2 regions of the Stenotrophomonas sp. GL_111 genome follow, and region 2 is predicted to be linked to the other one. Evidence: riboswitches for the same ligand, from Rfam matches in the RefSeq annotation. Region 2 holds a riboswitch; the other holds the start of a gene.

Region 1 (7,867 bases), 730 kb from region 2:
GGTTCCACCATCAGCGTGCCGGCGACCGGGAAGCTCAGGGTCGGGGCGTGGAAGCCGAAGTCGATCAGGCGCTTGGCCACGTCCTCGGCGGCGATGCCGGAGGTCTTCTCCAGCGGACGCACGTCCAGGATGCACTCGTGTGCCACCAGCCCGTTGCGGCCGGTGTACAGGGTCTTGAAGTGCGGGGCCAGGCGCTTGGCGATGTAGTTGGCGTTGAGCAGGGCCACCTGGGTGGCCTTGCGCAGGCCGGCGGTGCCCATCAGGGTGATGTACATCCAGCTGATCGGCAGGATCGAGGCGCTGCCGAAGCTGGCCGCGCTGACCATGCCCACGTCACCTTCACCGCCCAGCACCTTGGGCAGGAACGGCGCCAGGTGCGACTTGACCGCGCACGGGCCCACGCCCGGGCCGCCGCCGCCGTGCGGAATGCAGAAGGTCTTGTGCAGGTTCAGGTGCGACACGTCCGAGCCCCACTTGCCGGGCTTGGCCACGCCGACCAGGGCGTTCATGTTGGCGCCGTCGGTGTACACCTGGCCGCCGTGCTTGTGGATGATCTCGCAGATCTCCACCACCTCTTCCTCGAACACGCCATGCGTGGACGGGTAGGTGATCATCAGCGCGGCCAGGCGGTCGCCGTATTTCTCGGCATTGACGCGGATGTCCTCGACATCGACGTTGCCGTTGGCGTCGGTCTTGGTGACCACCACCTTCATGCCGCACATCTGTGCCGAGGCCGGGTTGGTGCCGTGCGCCGAATCCGGGATCAGGCAGACATCGCGATGGCCTTCGCCGCGCGAGCGGTGATACGCGCGGATTGCCAGCAGGCCGGCGTACTCGCCCTGCGCGCCGGAGTTCGGCTGCAGGCTGACGGCGTCGTAGCCGGTGCATTCCACCAGCATCGCTTCCAGCCCGTCGATCAGTTCCTTGTAGCCGGTGGCCTGGTCGGCCGGGGCCAGCGGATGGATGTTGGCGAACTCCGGCCAGGTCACCGGGATCATTTCGGCGGTGGCGTTGAGCTTCATGGTGCAGCTGCCCAGCGGGATCATGGTGCGATCCATGGCCAGGTCCTTGTCCGCCAGCGAACGCAGGTAACGCAGCAGTTCGTGTTCGCTGTGGTGGGTGTTGAACACCGGGTGGGTCAGGAACGCGCTGGTCCGCACCAGGCCGGCCGGCAGTGCATCGGCGGTGGCGGCATCGAGCGCGTCCACATCGACGCGGGCACCGAACAGCGCGCCGAGCGCGACGATATCGGCACGGGTGGCGGTTTCATCCAGGCTGATGCTGACCGCTTCGCTGTCGATCGCGCGCAGGTTGATGCGTGCCGCGGCGGCCTTGGCGTGGATCGCCTTGGCGTCGATGTCCTTGACGTGCAGGGTGTCGAAGAAGTGCTCGCCGACATTCACCCCGGCGCTGCGCAGGCCGCCGGCCAGGATCGCGGCCAGGCGGTGGGTGCGGCGCGCGATGCGGGTCAGCCCGTCCGGGCCGTGGTACACGGCGTACATCGAGGCCATCACCGCCAGCAGCACCTGCGCGGTGCAGATGTTGGAGGTGGCCTTCTCGCGGCGGATGTGCTGCTCGCGGGTCTGCAGGGTCAGGCGGTAGGCGGCATTGCCCTGGGCGTCCACGGAGACGCCGATCAGGCGGCCCGGCATCGAACGCTTGTAGGCGTCGCGGCAGGCCATGAAGGCCGCGTGCGGGCCACCGAAGCCGAACGGCACGCCGAAACGCTGCGAGTTGCCCACCACGATGTCCGCGCCCCATTCGCCGGGGGCGGCGATCAGGGTCAGCGCGAGCAGGTCGGTAGCCACGGCCACCAGGCCGCCGCGTGCGTGCACGGCATCGGCCAGTGCCTTGTAGTCGCCGATATGGCCGAAGGTGTCCGGGTACTGCAGCAGCACGCCGTAGCTGTCTGCTTCCAGCGCTTCGGCCGGGGTGCCCACGCGCAGCACGATGCCCATCGGCTCGGCACGGGTGCGCAGCAGTTCCAGCGTCTGCGGGTGCACGGCGTCGTGCACGAAGAAGGTGTCGGACTTGCTCTTGGCCGAACGCTTGGCCAGGGTCATCGCTTCCGCCGCCGCGGTGGCTTCGTCGAGCAGCGAGGCGTTGGCGATTTCCATGCCGGTGAGGTCGGCGCACAGGGTCTGGAAGTTGATCAGCGCTTCCATGCGGCCCTGCGAAATCTCGGCCTGGTAGGGCGTGTAGGCGGTGTACCAGGCCGGGTTTTCCAGCACGTTGCGCAGGATCACGTTCGGGGTGAGCGTGCCGTAGTAGCCCTGGCCGATGAAGGTGCGGAACACCTGGTTCTTGTCGGCGATGGCGCGGATCTTGGCCAGTGCCTGCACTTCGGTCAGCGACTCGGGCAGCGCCAGCGGGGCCGGCGACTTGATCCCGGCCGGGACGATCGCATCGGTCAGCGCGTCCAGCGAGGCGTGGCCGACCACGTCGAGCATCTGCGCGATTTCAGCATCGTTGGGGCCGATGTGGCGTTCGACGAACGCGTGGCTGTGTTCAAGCTCGCGCAGGGAAGGAGTGTTCTGGGACATGGCAGGCATCTCGAAGAGTGGGCACGCACGTTCGGAAGTCGGCTTGGCCGGGGTGCGGCGCAGGCGCGCGCGAACCACCGGACCTTGCGGTCTTCCTGGGTGCCCCTCTGTCCTTTTGCCTGAGAGTTTAAAAGCGCGCATCTGCGTGCTTCGTGCCCCTTCGGCGCCGGATTTTGCCGGTCTCTCCAGAGTTTTGATGCGGGTGGTATCGGGCCTGAGCGATTACGGGCGTTGCGCCTTCGGCAGCGGGTGTCCGCTTCTCCCACCATGTAGCCCGGCGATTATAGCCCAGCGGCTTTGCCGGCAACGGCCCTATGCCACATGAATGAGGGCCGGCGCAGGCCCCGGAATGTGGCCGCGGGCATGGTGCCGCGCCGGGCGAAGGCCTATGATCGACGGACCCTCGTATTCATCTGGCGCTGCCCGTTCCGGGCGGGCGCCCGCCGTGCGTTCGCGCATGGCCCTGACGGAAGCCCGCATGACGCCCGCCTCGCCTTCGACCCGCCGCCTGGCCCTGCTGCTCGCAGGCCTGGCGATGTTCGGCCCGTTCTCGATCGACACCATCTTCCCGGCCTTCCTGCTGCTCGGTGAGCGCCTGCAGGTGGACCAGGTGGCGGTGCAGCAGACCATCAGCGTGTACCTGCTGTTCTACGGCCTGATGAGCCTGGCGCACGGCCCGCTGTCGGATGCGTTCGGCCGCCGCCGGGTGATTCTGGGTGGGTTGGGGCTGTTCTTCGTGGCCTCGATCGGCTGCGCACTGTCGCCGGACCTGACCACGTTGCTGGTGTTCCGTGCGCTGCAGGGTGTCTCGGCCGGTGTAGGCATGATCGTGGGCCGCGCGGTGATCCGCGATCTGTTCCATGGCGCCGACGCGCAGCGGCTGATGAGCCAGGTCTCGATGATCTTCGGCATCGCCCCGGCCATCGCGCCGATCATCGGCGGCTGGATCCTGCTGGGCGGCGGCAACTGGCCGCTGATCTTCTGGTTCCTGGTGCTGTTCTCGGTGGTGCTGCTGGTGGCCACTGCCAAGTGGCTGCCCGAGACCCACCCGGTGGAAGCGCGCACGCCGATGTCGCTGCGCTCGCTGCTGCGCAGCTACCTGCGCATCGGCTCCAACCCGCGCCTGCTGCGGCTGGCCGCGGCCGGGGGCCTTAACTTCTCCGGCGTGTTCCTGTACATCGCCTCGGCACCGGTGTTCGTGATGCAGCATCTGCATCTGGGCGAGGGTGGCTTCGCCTGGCTGTTCATTCCCACCATCGGCGGCATGACCCTGGGCTCGTACCTGTCCGGGCGCATGGCCGGCAAAATGCTGCCGCAGCGACAGATCGCGATCGGCTTCCTGCTGTGCGCGCTGTCGGCACTGTTGAACATCGGCTACGTGCTGTCGGTGCCGGAAATCGCGCTGCCGTGGGCGGTGATGCCGATCTTCGTGGGCGGCGTGGGCATGGCGATGATCTTCCCGATTCTGGCCCTGGCGGTGCTGGACATGTACCCGCATCAGCGCGGCCTGGCCTCGTCGATGCAGATGTTCATCCAGCTGATGATCAACACCGTGGTGGCCGGCGTACTGTCGCCGATGCTCAGCAGCAACCCGGTGCACCTGGCCTTCGGCTATGCCGGTTTCTTCGCGCTGGGGGCCACGTTCTGGTACTGGGAACGGCATTGCGAACGCCGCCGCGAGGCTGTCGCCAGCGCCGAATGAACACCGCACACGCCACGCTTGCAGGCACTGCAATCGTGGCGATGCGCGCATTGCCATTGCCGATGCGCGGCGTATCCTGTGGCTTCACCAGCCAGTTCGTGCACCACGACAGCCAACACTTCCCCCTGCGGACTTCATGTCCGCCGCAACCCAGGGTGATTGCATGGCTGCACAGCAGACCTACCGCCTGTTCGACGTCGCGCTCAAGCAGCGCACCACGCTTTCTCCATCACTGACCCGCATGGTCTTCGCCGCGCCCGACGTGGCCAACATGAAGACCGAGGGCCCGGATCAACGCATCAAGGTGTTCTTCCCGTTGCCGGGCGAGACAGCGCCGAGCGTGCCGCAGGGCGAGGACTGGTACGCGCGCTATCGCGCGCTGCCCGATGACCAACGTGCCCCGATGCGCACCTACACCATCCGCGCGCTGCGCCCGGAAAGCGGCGAGGTCGATGTCGATTTCGTGCTGCATGGCGAGACCGGGCCGGCCTCGCGCTGGGCCACCCATGCGCGGATCGGCGACCGGGTCAGCCTGCTGGCGCCGGATGCGCAGGTGGAGGCAAGCAGCGAGGGCTATGAATGGAAGCCGCCGCTGCAGGCCCGGCGGATACTGCTGGTGGCCGACGACACCGCGTTGCCGGCCGTGGCCGGGATCCTGGAAGGGCTGGCGCAGTGGCCGCATCCGCCGGAAGTGCAGGCCTTCATCGAGGTCGAGCACGAGGCCGACGTGCTGCCGCTGCAGGCGCCGAACGGGGCCCAGCTGTTCTGGCTGGTGCGTGAAGGTCGCGCGCATGGCGACCTGCTGCAGGACGCCGTGCGGACACGGATCGGCCCGGCCCGCGGCGGCAGCGGCGAGCAGGCGCTGGCCGAGATCGACGTGGACCAGGACATTCTGTGGGAGCAGGCCAGCGCCGACGGTGCCGGGCTGTATGCCTGGGTGGCCGGTGAGGCTGGCGCGGTGATGGCCATCCGCCGCCACCTGGTCAAGGACTGCGGCATCGACAAGCGCGCGATCACCTTCATGGGCTACTGGCGGCACGGCAGGGTCATCGACTGAACCGCCGTGGGCCCGCTGCGGCGGGCCCGCAGGGCCGGTACGGTATCCTTGGCGCTTTGACGCAGTCCGGATGTCCCCCCATGTCGACCACCTCCAAACTGCGCCGCGACCTCCGCCGGCGCCGTGAAACCGAAGCCGCCAACCGTGACAAGGCGCATGCCGCGCCGGTCGAGCCGCATGCGGAACTGCGTGACCAGCAGCGCACGCTGCTGGCCGGCATCGTCCGCCGCGAGGGGGAGTGGGTGCTGGGCATGGATGGCCGCATCGCCGGCCAGACCGAAAGTGCGGCGCGGGTGCTGTGCCTGATCATGCAGGCCGCCGAACTGCACGAACGCCAGGGCACGCCGGTGCGGCTGGTGTATTCGGATGCGTTGAAGGATGCCGCGCATGCTGAAGCGCAGGCCGACGGCAAGGATTTCGAGCAGTTCAAGCAGGCATTCGCCGCGTCGTTGAAGCCGGCCGCGCAGGCGTAAACCCGCGCCCGAGCTACTGTTGATACGGAAAAAGCCGGCCCTGGGGCCGGCTTTTTCTTTCTACGTGCTGCTGTCGCCAGCGATTACGGGGCTGCTGCCGGCTTGGCTGCCGCCGGCTTGGCCGCAGCGGTGGCGGCCGGGGCCTGCCAGCCGCACATCTGGCCCTGGTTCTTCTGCTTGAGCCACTCGTTGACCGGGGTGAAGTACTCGATCATCGGGCCGGCATCGAGCTTGTCGCCGCCGGTGATCTCGCGCAGCGTGGCCTGCCACGGCTGGCTGGCACCCTTGCTCAGCATCGCCCAGAACTTCTGCCCGGCTTCCTTGTTGCCGTAGAAGCTGCACTGGTGCAGCGGGCCCTTGTAGCCGGCCGCATCGCACAGGCCCTTGTAGAACTGGAACTGCAGGATGCGCGCCAGGAAGTAGCGCGTGTACGGGGTGTTGCCCGGCACGTGGTACTTGGCGCCCGGATCGAAGAACTCCTCACCGCGTGCACTGGCCGGGGCCACGCCCTGGTACTTGGCTTTCAGGTCCCACCAGGCCTGGTTGTAATGGTCCGGGGTGATCGAACCGTCGAACACGCCCCAGCGCCAGCGGTCGATCATCAGCCCGAACGGCAGGAACGACACGCCGCTCAGCGCCATGCGCATCTGCGCGTTGATGGTGGCCTCGCGGCTTTCCTGCGGCTGGCCGACCAGGCCGATGGAGTGCAGGTAGTCCGGGGTCATCGCCAGCACGATGGTGTCGCCGATCGCCTCATGGAAGCCATCGTTGGCACCGCCCTGGAACAGCGGCGGCAGCGGGTTGTAGGCCAGGTCGTAATAGATGTGGCCCAGCTCGTGGTAAATGGTGGTGAAGTTCTCTTCGGTTGGCTTGATGCACATCTTGGTGCGCACATCGCCGTCCATGTTCATGTCCCACGCGCTGGCATGGCAGACCACGTCGCGGTCCAGCGGCTTGATGAACTGGGTCTTGTCCCAGTACGACTTCGGCAGCGCCGGCATGCCCAGCGAGACGTAGAAGTCCTGCGCGCGCTCGGTCATCTGTTTGGCGGTGCGCAGTTCGGCCTCACGCTGCGCCTTGTACATCGCCTCGGCCGTGGCGGTGGTGCCACCGGCCTTGGCGATGGCACCGCTCAGGTTGGTCTGGTACTGCTTTTCCAGCGCGGCGGTGATGTCCAGGCTGCCGGCGCCCGGGTAGGGTTCGAGCTGGTCCCACAGGTTGGACCAGTCCTGCTGCCACATGTTGCCGAGCAGGTGGGCGGCGATCAGGCCGCCTTCGGTCTCGGCCTTGTCCTTGCCGTAGGTGTCGTCCAGCTTGGTACGCGCATAGCAGTGGAGCTGCTCGTACATCGGCTTGACCTGTTCCCACAGGCGGTCGGTTTCCGGGCCGATCTGTTCCGGCGGCATGTCATAGCCGCTGCGCCACATCTGGCCGGCATCGGCGAAGCCCATTTCCTTGGCGCCTTCGTTGACCAGGCCGACGAAGCGCTGGTAATCGGCGCGCATCGGCTTGGTGGTGCCGTGCCAGCCCTGCCAGGCGTCCAGCTGCTTGTCGTAGTCGCGGCTGCGCGCCAGCACTTGTTCCAGGTCGCCGAGCTGGCGACAGCTCTGCGGGTCGGCCGCGTCGGTGCAGTACTTGCCGGCGCCGTAGCTGCCTTCCATGCGGCTGGCGATGCGGGTCAGCTCGGACAGCTTGGCCGGGTCACGCGGGGCCGGCATGGAGGTCATCAGCTTGAGCAGGTGGATCTGACGCTTGGTGTCCTCGCTCATCGGCTTGCCATCGTACGTGCCGGCCTGGGCGATCCAGCTGTTGAGCACGGTCAGCCAGCGCTCGTTGGCCTTGGCCGCCACGCGCTCGGAATCCTCGTTGATGTAGGTCGAGGACAGCCACTGCGCCGAGGTCATCTCCGGGTACATGGCCTTGTACTCGGCGTTGACGCGGGCGATGAACTGGTCCGCGGTTTCGGTCGAGGCGGCGGTGTTCGCGGCCGGCGCATCGGCCGGGGAGGGTTCCTTCTGGCAGGCCGCCAGGGTCAGTGCGGCAGCACTGACCGCCAGGGCCAGCAGTAGCGGGCGGTGGTTCACGGGGACAT
Region 2 (7,867 bases):
CGAACATCGCGCGGGTCCTGCTGTCACGGTGGTCCCGTGCCCGTGTGTCGGGCCTGTCCTTGTCCCTGTCTCCTGGTATGCCCTTCGGGCGCGACCAAGCTTAGCGTTACCGCGATGCGCACGGAAGTGGGTCCACGGCGGCGTTTACTTCGGCTTGCTGTACCAGAGTGCGTTGACGATGATCCAGCGCTCGCCGAAGCGGCCCATGTGGAAGTAGTCCACGAACCACGGCGTCTCCAGCCGTACCGATGCGGCGTTGCCGGTCACGTCGAGCACCGTGCAACTGCGGTTCCACTGCGCCTTGGGCGTCTTCAACGCACCTTGCCGGGTCAGCGACACCAGCTCTTCCTTCGACATGCGGCGCAGGCCGAGGCGCTCGTCCGGGGTATCACCCAGGATCGCGCGCTTGGCCAGGTCTGGATGCAGCGAACGCGCCACGCGCGCCGGGTCGCCTTCCAGCTGGCCGTCGACGTAATCGAAACAGGTGGCTTCGATCGCCGCACGCGTGGTCGGGTCGATGGCGCCGGAAACACTGGCGGGCGTCGTCGCGGCGGTCAGGGCGAACAGCAGGGCAAGCGTGGTCATCGTGGGCTGTCGTCCAGAGCGTGAATCGGTAGATGAACCCATTGCCCGGTCGCCGGCAAGTGCCGGAACGGCGGGTGCACTCTCGATCAGGGCAGTTCCTCGAACAACCCCATTTCAACCAGGCCCAGCTGCATATACATGAACGCCGCGGCTTCATCGCTCATCGGCTGTGCCGGCGGCAGGCTGTCCAGCCAGGCCGTGATCGCCGCGTTGTGCGGATTCACTGCCTGGGCCAACGCATCTTTTTCCGCCTGGCTGACACGTTCCTGAAGTGCATCGCGGATCGCGTCATCACCGATGCCCCAGTCCTCGGCCAGAGGGACAAGCGTCCTCAGCGCGACCGGGACCTTGGCGGGATCGAGCTTTACCCGCGCCGTAGCGATGGCATCGGGCGCGTGCCGGACGGCAAACGTACCGGCACTGGCGATCTCGCCGTGGCGCAGTGCTGGCGGCCGCTCGACCGTGCAACCTGGCATCCCGATGATCAGCATCAACATCAACATCAGCCGCACGGGCGCAGGCGCGAGGGGTCGGGCAGCTCGCGCCAAGGTGAGCAAGCGTGGTTGGCCGTCGAACATGCGGGTTCCCTCCCGGTGTGATGGCCGAGTGTGGCCTACCGTGCGACGCCGAACCAGTCGCAGGCCTATTCCTCGACGGCCTGCAACCACGCCAGCTTGCGCCCGCGCGGCTGCCGTTTGAGCTGCCATTCGGCCTTCGAGGCTGCGGCGCGGTCCGGGTAGGCGCGCATCGCCAGCACCTTCAGCGGCGGGTTGGCACGGGTATAGCGCGCGCCTTTACCGGCCAGGTGGGCCTGGAAGCGTGCCGCCACATCGTTGCTGATTCCGGCGTAGTAGCTGCCGTTTCGGCATTCCAGCAGGTACAGGTACCAGAGAGTGGGTTCAGCGGGCATACCGGGATTATCCCCCGGCAGCAGCCCGGCGGCTGTTAGAATCCGCCCCGGATGCAGGAGAGAGGCGCCGCGCTGGCGCCCGCCGAAGGCGCAGGCTCCCATAATCGCTCAGGCCGGTGGCACGACACGCCACCAACCATGCATCCAGCACGCCGATCTGGAGAGAGGTCTTCAATGACCCGCCGAAGGGGCACGTGGCCTGGCCACTGAACTCTCAGGCAAAAGGACAGCGGGAGCGGCACCGGAGGACCACCCCACGACAGTGCTGCGGCGCTGGCGTGCCACGTGCGTGCTTCCGTTCCCGCCTTGCCGTGCCCGGAGCCCCCCCATGCTGCTCTCCCTGATCTACCTCATCGCCATTTCCGCCGAAGCCATGACCGGCGCGCTGTCCGCCGGGCGGCGGCGGATGGACCTGTTCGGCGTGGTCATCATCGCCTGCGTCACCGCGCTCGGCGGCGGCTCGCTGCGCGACATCGTGCTTGGGCACTATCCGCTGGGCTGGGTGAAGCACCCGGAGTACCTGGGCTTCACCATCTGCGCGGCGTTGATCGCCACCTGGGTGGCGCGCTGGATGCACCACTTCCGCCGCACCTTCCTGGTGCTGGACGGGCTGGGGCTGATCTGTTTCACCCTGATCGGCTGCGCGGTGGCGCGCGAGGCCGGCCACGCCGCGCCGATCGTGCTGATTTCGGGCATGTTGACCGGTGCCTTCGGCGGCGTGCTGCGCGACGTGCTGTGCAACGAGGTGCCGCTGATCTTCCAGAAGGAACTGTATGCGGTGATCACCCTGCTCACCGGTGCGGCCTACCTGGCCTTGCTCGAGCTGGGGGTGTCGCTCAATGCGGCCACGCTGTGGTGCCTGGGCGGTGGTTTCGCGTTCCGCCTGCTGGCCATCCACTTCAAATGGGAAATGCCCAAGTTCGTGTATCGCGACGAGGTGCATTGAACGCAACGTTCAATGCCGCGTAGCGTCTGCTCCATGACCAAGGGCATGTGAGCTTTGGCAACCGCGCGGGGTACCATGGCGACCCGCCCGCCCGGGCGGTATCCAGCCACGCTGCGGCATTCGACCAGCGGCCCCGCCAGACATCCCCACTTCGTCTCGCCTGCCCCCACGGGCCGGCACCCCATGGACGCGCCGATCAATGGATGGGTGCGCAGGATGCCCCATGTCTGCCCCACTGCCCCCGCCCTCGCCCTCGCGTACCCGCCGTCTGTCCAAACCGCTGTTGATCGTGGCCGTGCTGGCCGCTGCCGCTCTTGCTTGGCGCGTGCTGGCCCCCGGCCCCGCCGCCGAGGCCGCGCCGGCCGCCAACGCGACGCCGGTGCGGGTAGCCACGGTGGTGCGCGAAGACCTGGTGGTGCGGCTCAAGGCACTGGGCACCGTCACCCCGCTGCAGACGGTGAGCCTGCGCAGCCGCGTGGATGGCGAGCTGCTGCGGTTGAGCTTCAGCGAGGGCCAGCACGTCCAGGCCGGCGCCTTGATCGCCGAGATCGATCCGCGTCCCTTCCAGGTGCAGCTGGCGCGGGCGCTGGGCACCCAGCAGCAGAACCTGGCCGAACTGGAAAACGCGCAGCGCCAACTGCAGCGCTTCAGCGAGCTGCAGCGCCAGCACTTCGTCTCGGCGCAGGACCTGAGCGACCAGCAGAGCAAGGTGCGCCAGCTGCAGGGCCGCCGCCAGACCGACCAGGCCGCCGTGGACGAAGCGCGCCTGCAGCTGCAGTACACCCGCATCACCGCGCCGGTCGCCGGGCGCATGGGCCTGCGCAATGTCGATGTCGGCAACCTGGTGCGCAGTGGCGATACCGAGCCGCTGGCCACGATCACCCAGACCACCCCGATCAGCGTGCTGTTCACCGTACCCGAGCCGGACCTGCCGGCCGTGGTCACCGCCGCGCGCGCGAACCCGCAGCTGACCGTGGAAGCGTGGGATCGCGAAGAACGGCAGGCACTGGGCGATGGCGTGCTGTCCAGCCTGGACAACCGCATCGATACCGCCACCGGCACGCTGAAGCTGCGTGCGCAGTTCGACAACGCCGATGAAGCGCTGTTCCCCAACCAGTTCGTCAACATCCGCCTGCAGGTGAGCAGCAGCGATGCGGTGGTGATTCCCAACGCAGCGGTGCAGTTCGGCAGCAAGGGCAGCTATGTGTACGTGATCGCGGCCGATGCGACCTCGCACCTGCGCAACGTGGTGCTGGGCCCGGCCGATGGCGAGCGGGTGTCGGTACGCGATGGCCTCACGCCGGGTGAGCGGGTGGTGGTGGAAGGCATCGATGGCCTGCGCGATGGCGCCAAGGTCGAGGTGGTGGCCGACAGCGACAAGGCGCAGGACCCGCCGCGGACCGGCGCATGAACCTCTCGCGCCCCTTCATCGAACGCCCGGTGGCCACCACGCTGCTGATGGTGGCGCTGCTGCTGTCCGGCGTGATGGCCTACCGGCTGCTGCCGGTGGCCGCGCTGCCGCAGGTGGACTACCCGATCATCCAGATCACCACGCTGTATCCGGGCGCCAGCCCGGGGGTGACCACCAGTGCGGTGACCGCGCCGCTGGAGCGCCAGCTCGGGCAGATTCCCGGGCTCAAGCAGATGTCCTCGACCAGCTCCGGCGGCGCCTCGGTGATCACCCTGCAGTTCAACCTGGAGGTGGCGCTGGGCGTGGCCGAACAGGAGGTGCAGGCCGCGATCAATGCCGCAGGCAGCTTCCTGCCCGATGACCTGCCGGTGCCGCCGGTGTACCGCAAGGTCAATCCCGCCGATACCCCGATCCTCACTTTGGCCGTCACCTCGCAGGGGCTGTCGTTGCCGCAGGTGCACGACCTGGTGGATACGCGCATGGCGCAGCGCCTGTCACAGCTGCCCGGCGTGGGCCTGGTCAGCCTGGCCGGTGGCCAGCGCCCGGCCGTGCGCATCCAGGTCAACCCGAGCGCACTGGCCGCCAACGGTTTGAGCATGGCACGCATCCGCGAGGCGATCGGCGCGGCCAACGTCAACCTGCCCAAGGGCAGCTTCGACGGCCCGACCCGCGCGATCATGCTCGATGCCAACGACCAGATGCGCTCGGTGGCCGAGTACCGCGCGCTGATCCTGACCTGGAAGGACGGCGCACCGCTGCGGCTGGGCGATGTGGCCAGCATCGAAGATGGTGCCGAGAACCGTCAGCTCGCCGCGTGGTCGGGTACCACCCCGGCAGTGCTGATCAACATCCAGCGCCAGCCCGGCGCCAACGTGATCGCCGTGGTCGACCAGGTCCGTGCGCTGCTGCCGCAGCTGCAGGCCTCCCTGCCCAAGGGCGTGGACGTGGCGGTACTGAGTGACCGCACCGAGTCGATCCGCGCCTCCATCCGCGGCGTGCAGCACGAACTGCTGATCGCCATCGCGCTGGTGGTGATGGTCACCTTCGTGTTCCTGCGCAATATTCCGGCCACGCTCATTCCCAGCATCGCCGTGCCGCTGTCGCTGGTGGGCACCTTCGGGGTGATGCTGCTGGCTGGCTTCTCGCTCAACAACCTCACCCTGATGGCGCTGACCATCGCCACCGGCTTCGTGGTCGACGACGCGATCGTGATGCTGGAGAACATCGCCCGCCACCTGGAGCGTGGCGCCACGCCGATGCAGGCCGCATTGAAGGGCGCCAGGCAGATCGGCTTTACCCTGATCTCGCTGACCCTGTCGCTGATCGCGGTGCTGATCCCGCTGCTGTTCATGGCCGATGTGGTCGGCAAGCTGTTCCACGAATTTGCGATCACGCTGGCGGTGGCGATCGGCATCTCCCTGCTGGTCTCGCTGACGCTGACACCGATGATGTGCGCGCGCCTGCTCAAGGCGGGGCATGCAACCCGTCGCGATGCCGACGGCCAGGCATCGGCGCAGCAGGGTGACCCGTTCGACCGCGTGGTGGCGGTCTACGACCGCCAGCTGCACTGGGTGCTGCAGCGCCAGCCGCTGATGCTTGCCGCCACCGTGGCTACGCTGCTGCTCACCGCCGCGCTGTACGTGTGGGTGCCCAAGGGCTTCTTCCCGGTGCAGGATGCCGGCCTGATCCAGGGCATCAGCGAAGCACCTCAGTCGATTTCATTCCAGGCCATGGCGCAGCGCCAACAGGCATTGGCCGATGCGCTGCTGGGCGATGAGGATGTCGCCAGCCTGTCCTCGTTCATCGGCGTGGACGGCAACAACGCCACCCTCAACAGCGGCCGCCTGCTGATCGAACTCAAGCCGCACGCACAGCGCGATGCCAATGCACAGGTGATCATCGCCCGCCTGCAGCAACGCGTGGCGCATGTGCCCGGCATCAAGCTGTACCTGCAGCCGGTGCAGGAGCTGGGCATCGAAGACCGGATCAGCCGCACCCAGTATCAGTTCACCCTGACCAGCCCGGACAGCGACCAGCTGGCGCAGTGGACCCCCAGGCTGCTGGCGCACCTGCAGCAGTCCGCCGCACTGGCCGATGTCGCCAGCGACCTGCAGGACCAGGGCCTGCAGGCGCACGTGCTGATCAACCGGGTCGCCGCGGCGCGGCTGGGCATCACCGTGCAGGCGGTGGCCGATGCGTTGTACGACGCCTTCGGCCAGCGCCAGATCTCCACCATCTTCACCCAGGCCAACCAGTACCGCGTGGTGCTGGAAGCACGCCCGGATGCGGCCTTCGGGCCGGAGGCGATCGCGCGCCTGCACGTGGCCGGCCCGGATGGTCGCCAGGTGCCGCTGAGCGGTATCGCGCGCATCGAGCAGGGCCCGGCCCACCTGTTGATCAACCATGTGGGCCAGTTCCCGGCGGTGATGTTCTCGTTCAACCTCGCCGCGGATGCATCGCTGGGCGAAGCGGTGGATGCCATCGAAGGCGCGCGTGCGGCGATCGGCTTGCCGACCGGCGTGGAGCTGCGCCTGCAGGGGGCGGCGGACGCCTTCCGCGCCTCGCTGTCGAGCACGCTGTGGCTGGTGCTGGCCGCGGTGGTGGTGATGTATCTGGTGCTGGGCGTGCTGTATGAGAGCTTCATCCACCCCATCACCATTCTCTCCACGCTGCCCTCGGCCACCGTGGGTGCGCTGCTGGCGCTGCTGCTGAGCGGGCGCAGCCTGGACCTGATCGCCGTGATCGGCATCGTGTTGCTGATCGGGCTGGTGAAGAAGAACGCGATCATGATGATCGACTTCGCGCTGGAGGCCGAGCGCGAGTCCGGCATGGCCCCGCGCCAGGCGATCCACCAGGCCGCGCTGCTGCGGTTCCGGCCGATCCTGATGACCACCCTGGCCGCGCTGTTCGGCGCGATCCCGCTGATGTTCGCCAGTGGTTCCGGTGCAGAGCTGCGCCAGCCGCTGGGCGTGGTGATGGTGGGCGGGCTGATCGTCAGCCAGGTGCTCACCCTGTTCACCACGCCGGTGATCTATCTGTTCTTCGACCGCTTCCGCAGCCGTCCGGCCCCGCAGGCGGATGACGTGGCCGAGGCGCACGCGTGAGCCCGCTGTCGCGGGCGATCGGCTGGTTCGTGCAGCATCCGGTGGCCACGCTGCTGCTGGCGGTGGCGGTCACCCTGGCCGGCCTGCTGGGGCTGCGCATGCTGCCGGTGGCACCGCTGCCGCAGGTGGACTACCCGGCCATCAATGTCAGCGCCAGCCTGCCCGGGGCCAGCCCCGAATCGATGGCCGCCAACGTGGCCACGCCGCTGGAACGGGCGCTGGGCACCCTGCCCGGGCTGAGCCGGATCGACTCGGCCAGCACCCAGGGGTCGACCCAGATCGAACTGAAGTTCGAACTCGGGCGCGACGTGGACAGCGCCGCGCGCGACGTGCAGGCCGCGATCAATGCCGCGCGTGCGCAGCTGCCCAGCGGCATGCCTGGCATGCCCCAGTACAACAAGGTCAATCCATCGCAGGCACCGATCCTGGCATTGGCGCTGAGCTCGGACAGTCTTTCCCCGGGGCAGATCTACGACGTTGCCTCCACCGTGATCGCGCAGAAACTGGCGCAGATTCCTGGTGTGGGTGAGGTGCAGGTGGGCGGCAGTTCGTTGCCGGCGGTGCGCGTCTCGCTCGACCCCAATGCCCTGAACCAGTACCGCATCGCGCTGGACGATGTTGCCGCGGCAATCCGCAATGCCAACGCGCTCAAGCCGCTGGGCAACGTGGCCAGCGCATCGCAGCAGTGGCAACTGGAAGCCAGTCTGCAGCTGCGCAGTGCGGCCGAGTACGCCGGGTTGATCATCGCCCTGCGCGACGGCCGCCCGGTGCATCTGCGCGATGTCGCCACGGTCAGCGAAGGCGTCGAAGACCGCTACGCCAGCGGCTTCCACAACCAGCGCGCGGCGGTCCTGCTGATCGTCAGCCGCCAGCCTGATGCCAACATCATTCAGACCGTCGATGCGATCAAC

What was found. A riboswitch is a leader RNA that binds a small molecule or an ion and turns the genes downstream of it on or off. The one in region 2 is predicted to bind glycine.
Region 1: it holds a riboswitch for glycine, as region 2 does, so the genes downstream of both, gcvP (aminomethyl-transferring glycine dehydrogenase) here and AC3IPM_RS17345 (trimeric intracellular cation channel family protein) in region 2, are expected to answer to the same signal.

The regions. Positions count from the first base shown of each region.
Region 1 is NZ_CM174421.1:3,169,302-3,177,168, reverse strand. Features, by position in the region: gene gcvP (aminomethyl-transferring glycine dehydrogenase) at 1-2,552, opposite strand, end outside; glycine riboswitch at 2,641-2,742, opposite strand; gene AC3IPM_RS14195 (multidrug effflux MFS transporter) at 3,022-4,245, shown strand; gene AC3IPM_RS14190 (siderophore-interacting protein) at 4,409-5,302, shown strand; gene AC3IPM_RS14185 (hypothetical protein) at 5,383-5,775, shown strand; gene AC3IPM_RS14180 (M2 family metallopeptidase) at 5,859-7,859, opposite strand.
Region 2 is NZ_CM174421.1:3,903,777-3,911,643, forward strand. Features, by position in the region: gene AC3IPM_RS17330 (nuclear transport factor 2 family protein) at 145-585, opposite strand; gene AC3IPM_RS17335 (hypothetical protein) at 672-1,163, opposite strand; gene AC3IPM_RS17340 (GIY-YIG nuclease family protein) at 1,229-1,516, opposite strand; glycine riboswitch at 1,547-1,621, shown strand; glycine riboswitch at 1,643-1,733, shown strand; gene AC3IPM_RS17345 (trimeric intracellular cation channel family protein) at 1,824-2,441, shown strand; gene AC3IPM_RS17350 (MdtA/MuxA family multidrug efflux RND transporter periplasmic adaptor subunit) at 2,665-3,852, shown strand; gene AC3IPM_RS17355 (MdtB/MuxB family multidrug efflux RND transporter permease subunit) at 3,849-6,956, shown strand; gene AC3IPM_RS17360 (efflux RND transporter permease subunit) at 6,953-7,867, shown strand, end outside.